DNA from 2 places in the Stenotrophomonas sp. genome. Region 1 is predicted to be linked to the other one. Evidence: predicted binding sites of a transcription regulator. Region 1 holds the regulator's gene; the other holds the start of a gene.
The links. The regulator FliA, encoded in region 1, starts transcription of late flagellar genes. The targets are predictions, from matches to a motif close to TAAAGTTTNNCNNNCNNNGGCCGATAA.
Positions count from the first base shown of each region.

Region 2: the regulator FliA is predicted to act here: its motif matches at 1,877-1,903, upstream of AC5JLE_RS02635 (methyl-accepting chemotaxis protein).

Region 1 is NZ_JCACKF010000037.1:344,388-347,790, forward strand. Features, by position in the region: gene flhF (flagellar biosynthesis GTPase FlhF) at 1-857, shown strand, start outside; gene AC5JLE_RS15035 (MinD/ParA family ATP-binding protein) at 844-1,731, shown strand; gene AC5JLE_RS15040 (RNA polymerase sigma factor FliA) at 1,728-2,474, shown strand; gene cheY (chemotaxis response regulator CheY) at 2,532-2,924, shown strand; gene AC5JLE_RS15050 (protein phosphatase CheZ) at 2,924-3,403, shown strand, end outside.
Region 2 is NZ_JCACKF010000008.1:83,190-86,592, forward strand. Features, by position in the region: gene AC5JLE_RS02625 (S41 family peptidase) at 1-817, shown strand, start outside; gene AC5JLE_RS02630 (NAD-dependent epimerase/dehydratase family protein) at 916-1,809, shown strand; gene AC5JLE_RS02635 (methyl-accepting chemotaxis protein) at 2,021-3,403, shown strand, end outside.

The DNA of each region.
Region 1 (3,403 bases):
TGATCGAGCGCGAGATGAACCGCTTCACCGACGAGCGCCTGCGTGGCAGCCCGGTGCGCGCCACCGCGCTGGACCTGATGGACGAGTACGGTTTCGACGCCGGGCTGGCCCGCGACGTGGCCATGCAGATCCCGCTGGAGACCGAAGCCCATCGTGGCCGCGGCCTGATGCTGGGGCTGATCTCGCGCAAGCTGCCGATCGCCCCGGTCGACCCGCTGGAGGAAGGCGGCGTGATCGCGCTGGTCGGCCCGACCGGCGCCGGCAAGACCACCACCATCGCCAAGCTGGCCTCGCGCTTCGCCGAGAAGCACGCCCCGCGTGACGTCGCCCTGGTCACCACCGACACCACCCGCATCGGCGCCCGTGAACAGCTGTATGGCTACGGCCGCCAGCTCGGCATCGCCGTGCACGAGGCCAACAGCGGCACCGACCTGGACCAGCTGCTGGAACGCTTGAAGGACTACAAGCTGGTGCTGATCGATACCGCCGGCCTGGGCCCGCGCGACCGTGCCCTGGCCGCCCAGCTGCAGTGGCTGCGCGCCGCGCGCCAGGTGCGCACCCTGCTGGTGCTGCCGGCCAACACCAGCTTCGGCGACATGGACGAGGTGGTGCGCCGCTTCGGTGCGGCCAACCTGCAGGGCCTGGTGCTGAGCAAGCTGGACGAGACCGGCCGCTTCGGCAACGCCCTGTCGGTGGCCGTGGACCACGCCCTGCCGATCACCTGGGTGACCGATGGCCAGGACGTCCCGGAGGACCTGCACCGGGCCAGTGCAGCCAATCTTGTACTTCGCCTTGAAGATTTGCGCCGAGCGGCCGATATGCCCTGCAACCCGGAGTTGAACCATGCCGTCGCGTGAGTACGCCAAGCTGACCAAGACCTTCCCGCTGTCGGCCACCCGCAGCGAGCCGCTCGGCCCTGTGCGCACCATTGCCGTGACCGGCGGCAAGGGCGGCGTGGGCAAGACGAATGTGTCCGCCAACCTGGCGGTGGCGCTGGCCGGCATGGGCAAGCGCACGCTGCTGCTGGACGCCGACCTGGGCCTGGCCAACATCGACGTGATCCTGGGCTTGAACCCCACCTTTACGCTGGCCGACCTGGTGGCCGGCCGCTGCTCGCTGGATGACGTCATCGTCGAAGGCCCGAACGGCGTGCTGGTGGTCCCGGCCGCTTCCGGCCGCCGGCACATGGCCGAGCTGGCCCCGGCCGAGCATGTCGGCCTGGTCAACGTGTTCTCCGAACTGGAACGCGAGCTGGACATCATGGTGGTCGATACCGCCGCCGGCATCACCGACGGCGTGCTGACCTTCTGCCAGGCCGCGCAGGACACCGTGGTGGTGGTCTGTGACGAACCGGCCTCGATCACCGACGCCTACGCACTGATCAAGGTGCTGTCGCGCGAGCGCGGCGTGGACCGCATCCAGGTGGTGGCCAACATGGTGCGCGACCCGAACGAGGGCCGCGTGCTGTACGAGAAGCTGACCCGCGTCTGCGAGAAGTTCCTCGCCGATGTCTCGCTGAACTACCTGGGCTGCGTGCCGCAGGATGACTGGCTGCGCCTGTCGGTGCAGCGCCAGCAGCCGGTGGTGAAGGCCTATCCGTCCAGCCCGTCGGCGCTGGCGATCACCGAGATCGCACGCCGCACCGCGCGCTGGCAGGCACCGACCGAACCGCGCGGTGGCGTCGAGTTCTTCCTCGAACGCATCCTCAAGCAGCGTGGGGTGGCCGCATGAAAGGCGCAGCCCACCAGTACAGGGAAGTCCAGCGCTCGGCGGCCAACGAGGTCATCGCCCAGCATTCGGACCTGGTGCGACGCATCGCCCACCACCTGGCCGCGCGCCTGCCGGCCAGCGTCGAAGTCGATGATCTGATCCAGGCCGGCATGATGGGCCTGATCGAAGCCTCGCGCAGCTACGACGCCGACCAGGGCGCCTCGTTCGAGACCTATGCCTCGATCCGCATCCGCGGCTCGATGATCGACGAGATCCGCCGTGGCGACTGGGTGCCGCGCTCGGTGCACCGCCGTGCACGCGACGCCGCCGCCACCATCCGCCGCCTGGAACAGAGCACGGGCCGTGCCGCCAGCGCCACCGAAGTGGCCGCCGCGATGGAGATGCCGCTGCCCGAGTACCTGAGGCTGATGGAAGACGCCGCACGTGGCCAGGTGCTGAGCCTGGAGTCGCGCATCGAAGACCAGGGCGAACTGGATACCGTCGCCCAGGGCGGCCCGACCCCGCAGCAGGTGCTGGAGCGCGGCGAGTTCGGTCGCGAGCTGGGCAAGGCCATCGGCCACCTGCCCGAGCGCGAACAGCTGGTGCTCTCGCTGTACTACGAGCAGGAGCTGAACCTGAAGGAGATCGGCGCGGTGCTCGGCGTGAGCGAGTCGCGGGTCTGCCAGATCCATGGCCAGGCCGTGCTGCGCCTGCGCGGCCGCCTGAAGATCTTCGAGGCCGTCGACGCCGGCCTGGAAGAATGAACATCCCCGAGGCGACTGCCCCCGGCCGCCCGGAATGAACAACAAAGGAACTCTGCTTTGAACAAGAACATGCGCATCCTCATCGTCGACGACTTCTCGACCATGCGTCGAATCGTCAAGAACCTGCTGGGCGATCTGGGCTTCACCAACACCGCCGAAGCCGAGGACGGGCATGCCGCACTGTCGCTGCTGCAGAGCCAGCCCTTCGATTTCGTGGTCACCGACTGGAACATGCCGGTGATGACCGGCATCGAACTGCTCAAGGCGATCCGTGCCGACGCCAAGCTGAAGACCCTGCCAGTGCTGATGGTCACCGCCGAAGCCAAGCGCGAGCAGATCATCGAAGCGGCCCAGAACGGCGTGAACGGCTACATCATCAAGCCCTTCACCGCGCAGACGCTGGAAGAGAAGCTGGGCAAGATCTTCGAACGCCTGGCGGCCAGCGCCTGATGGATACCACGGTCGACAAGAACGCCCTCGCCCTGCGCCTGCAGGAAGCCCTGGATGCCCTGGAGTCCGGTGACGAAGCCGCCTGGCGGCAACGCATCGACGGACTGGTCGCGCTGCGCACGCAGCCGATGATGAGCGGCCTCTCGCGGCTGGCCCGCGAGCTGGGGCAGGCCCTGGGCGAACTGCCGACCGTGCCCAGCGAGGCCGGCGAACTGGACGATGCGTGCGCACGCCTGGACCACGTGGTGGCGATGACCGAACAGGCCACCCACCGCACCCTGGACCTGGCCGAGGAATGCCGCAGCCTGACCGAGCAGCTGCGCGCCGAAGGCCTGCAGCCAGGCCAGGACGCGCAGCTCGAGCGCATCCGCCACAACCTGACCGAGATCGCCCTGACCCAGAGCTACCAGGACCTGACCGGGCAGATCATCCGTCGCGTGGTCGGCATCGTCCGCCGCGTGCATGAAGGCTTCGGCGCG
Region 2 (3,403 bases), on a different contig from region 1:
GTACCTGGACGAGGCGGAGGCCGCCCGCATCGCCGATGCCCTGCGCAGCTGGTCGGCGCAGCAGCGCTATGCGGACAGCTGTTCGGATCCTGCTGCGTTCAGCGCACGCCTGAACCAGGACCTGGACATGTTCGATGGCCACTTCCACGTTGAGCGCGTGGACGCAGCTGCCGGCCAGGACGACTGGTTGATGGCCTGGCGTGCCGATGCCCGCAGCAATGGTGCCGGTGTGCGCGAGGTGCGGGTGCTGGAAGGCAACATTGGCTACCTGCGGTTGAGTACCTTCTATCCGCTGGATCTGGCGCGCCCGAAGTTCGCTGCGGCCTTCACGCTGCTGGCCGACACCGATGGCCTGGTGCTGGATCTGCGCCAGAACGGGGGAGGCGACGATGCAAGTGCCGACCTGCTGGTGCGCACGCTGCTGGACGCGAAGATCGGCGCGGTGCAGCAGCTGGACCAGCGTGGCCGGCGCACGCCGGTACCGCTGCCGCCTGCCAGCCTGCCTGTGTACCTGAAGCCGCTGGTGGTGCTGATCGACCGGCGTACCGGTTCGGCGGCCGAGTTCGTCGCCTATTCGCTGCAGGCCCTGGGCCGCGCGCGCATTGTCGGCACGCGCAGTGGCGGTGCCGCGCATATGTTTGGTGATCCTGTGCTGCTGCCCGATGGCTATCAGATCAGCATTCCCGACCGGCAACCGATCAATCTGCGCACCGGCGGCAATTGGGAAGGCACCGGCGTGAGGCCTGATGTGGCCGGCGGCGACGATCCGCTGTTCATCGCGCGGCAACTGCTGGCGCCTGCGAAGTCGTCTAGATGAACGCACGATTGCAGGGCTGTCCTATCGCAGATGCGCGAATGCATGCCTAGAATCGAAGCATCCCGGTAGTTCCCGGGCGCTTCGAGTGAATGGACTCAATGAAGATTCTGTTGACCGGCAGTTCCGGGCGCATCGGGCGCGCGATCTTCGGTGCGTTGGCGGCCGCCCACGAAGTGGTGGGGCTGGACCGCAGCCCGTTCGCCACCACGCGCATCATTGCCGATGTCACCGATCGCCAGGCGGTCACGCGTGCGGTGCAGGGCGTGGACGCGGTCATCCATACCGCGGCCCTGCATGCTCCGCATGTCGGCCTGGTGCCGGACGCGGTATTCCAGCAGATCAACGTGGAGGCAACCGCGCACCTGCTGCAGGCCGCACGCGAAGCCGGCGCACGGCGTTTCGTGCTGACCAGCACCACCGCCCTGTACGGCCATGCCGTGGTAGCCGGTGGCTGCCGTTGGATCGATGAAGACACCGAGCCGCTGCCGCGCACGATCTACCATCGCACCAAGCTGCAGGCCGAGACCCTGGCTGAAGCTGCCGCCACGCCGGGCTTCAGCGTTCGCGTGCTGCGCATGGGCCGGTGCTTCCCGGAACCGCCCGAGCGCATGGCGATGTTCCGCCTGCATCGCGGCATCGACGCCCGCGATGTGGCCAGCGCACACGCTGCACTGCTGCTCGACGAAGGCGCCCGATTCGCCCGCTATCTCGCCTGCGCACCGACGCCGTTCCGGCGCGAGGACTGCCTGGAACTGGCCACCCACCCGCGCAGCGTGCTGGCCCGTCGCGCGCCGCAGCTGCTGGCCGAGTTCGAACGCCGTGGCTGGCCGCTGCCATTGAGCATCGACCGTGTCTACGACAGTGCCCGCCTGCGCAGTGAGCTGGGCTGGCAACCGTGCTTCGGGCCGGATGACGTGCTGCAGCAGTATGCCGTCGGCAGCATCGAGGTACTGCCGCGCGCGCAGTGGATCAAGGACCGCGTGGCCGAGTGAGGCCATCGCGACGGACGGGTGGCTGACCCGACCCTGAGCAGATTCAGGAATGTGCAGGCCGGTCGCCTCAACCTCGTTGGCGGGCGGCCGCTAACCCGGTGCGCTTCCAGCGCCGGGCCCGCCCGGCGGCCGGTGGCCTGCGCGACGGATCGCGCGCCTGCGCGGTGCCTTCGTGGTGCCGGTCGTCCTGAACTGCCTTGCGGACCCTCCCATGCCTTCTTCCCGTTCCGCCGCTGCCCGCCGCCCGGGCAGCATCGCCCACAAGCTGATGCTGGGCACCGCCGCGATCGCGCTGCTGTGCTTCGGCCTGACCGCGTTCCTGATCTACCGACAGGCCAGCGCCAGCCTGATCAGCGCCTCGCGCCAGACCATGACCAGCGAGGCGACCGCTGAGGCGCGCCAGGTGGCGGCCGATCTGGGCACCGCCTTTGCCAGCAACGATGCCATGGTTGAAAGCGTGCTGGCCCAGCGCGCCCGTGGTGACGTGCCCGACCGCGCCAGCTTGGCGGCGGTGCTGGGCGAGCAGCTGCGCGCCCATCCCGAATGGCTGGGCAAGAGCACCATGTGGGAGCCCGATGCCTTCGACGGCAAGGATGCCGAGTTCGTCAACACCGAGGCGCACGATGCCACCGGCCGCTACATGAGCTACTGGGCCTGGCAGGAGGGCAAGCCGCAGCAGTCGGTGATGACCGATTACACCGAGACCGCCAGCGGTTCCGGTGACTGGTACATGGTGCCCAGCCGCGACAAGCTGCCGAAAGTGAGCGAACCGTATGCCTATGACATCGCCGGGCAGCAGGTGCTGATGAGTACGCTGAGCACGCCGATCATCGAGAACGACAGGTTCCTCGGTGTCTTCACCGTCGACTTCTCGCTGGCAGCGTTGCAGAAGCACCTGGCCACGCTGAAGCCGATGGGGGCCGGCCGCGTCGAACTGCTGTCGCCGAAGGGCGTGGTGCTGGCCTCGGCCAATGCCGCCGAAATCGGCAAGCCTCGCAACGACGCACTGACCCGCAGCATGCTGGCCGAGATCGCCGCCGACCGCCCCTTCGAGGCCTTCAGCCCCGATGCGGCCGGCAACGTGCGCGTGTATGTGCCGCTGCGCGTGGGCGATGCCCCGCAGCGCTTCGCGCTGGGCGTGGTGATGCCGCATGCGGTGATCGTGGCCGAAGCGCGCCAGCTGCTGTGGCTGACCCTGCTGGTCGGCGTGATCGCCGCGCTGACCCTCAGCGCCGGTGTCTACATACTGCTGCGCCGCCTGGCGATCCGCCCGCTGGCCGAAGCGGTGCGCGTGGCCGGTGACGTCGCCGCCGGCAAGCTGGACAGCACCCTGCCGGCGCGCAGCAACGACGAAGTGGGGCGCCTGCTGGACGCGATGCAGGGCATGCGCGGCCAGCTGCAGGCGGTGATGGCTGCGCAGGCCGAAATGGCGCGCCGCCACGATGCCGGTGAACTCAGCTACCGCATGGATGCCGCGGCGTTCCCGGGCGAGTACGGCCGCATGGTGGCCGACAGCAACCAGCTGGTGGCCTCCAGCAACGCGGTCACCCAGCGCCTGGTTGAAGTGATGCAGCGCTATGCCGTCGGCGACCTC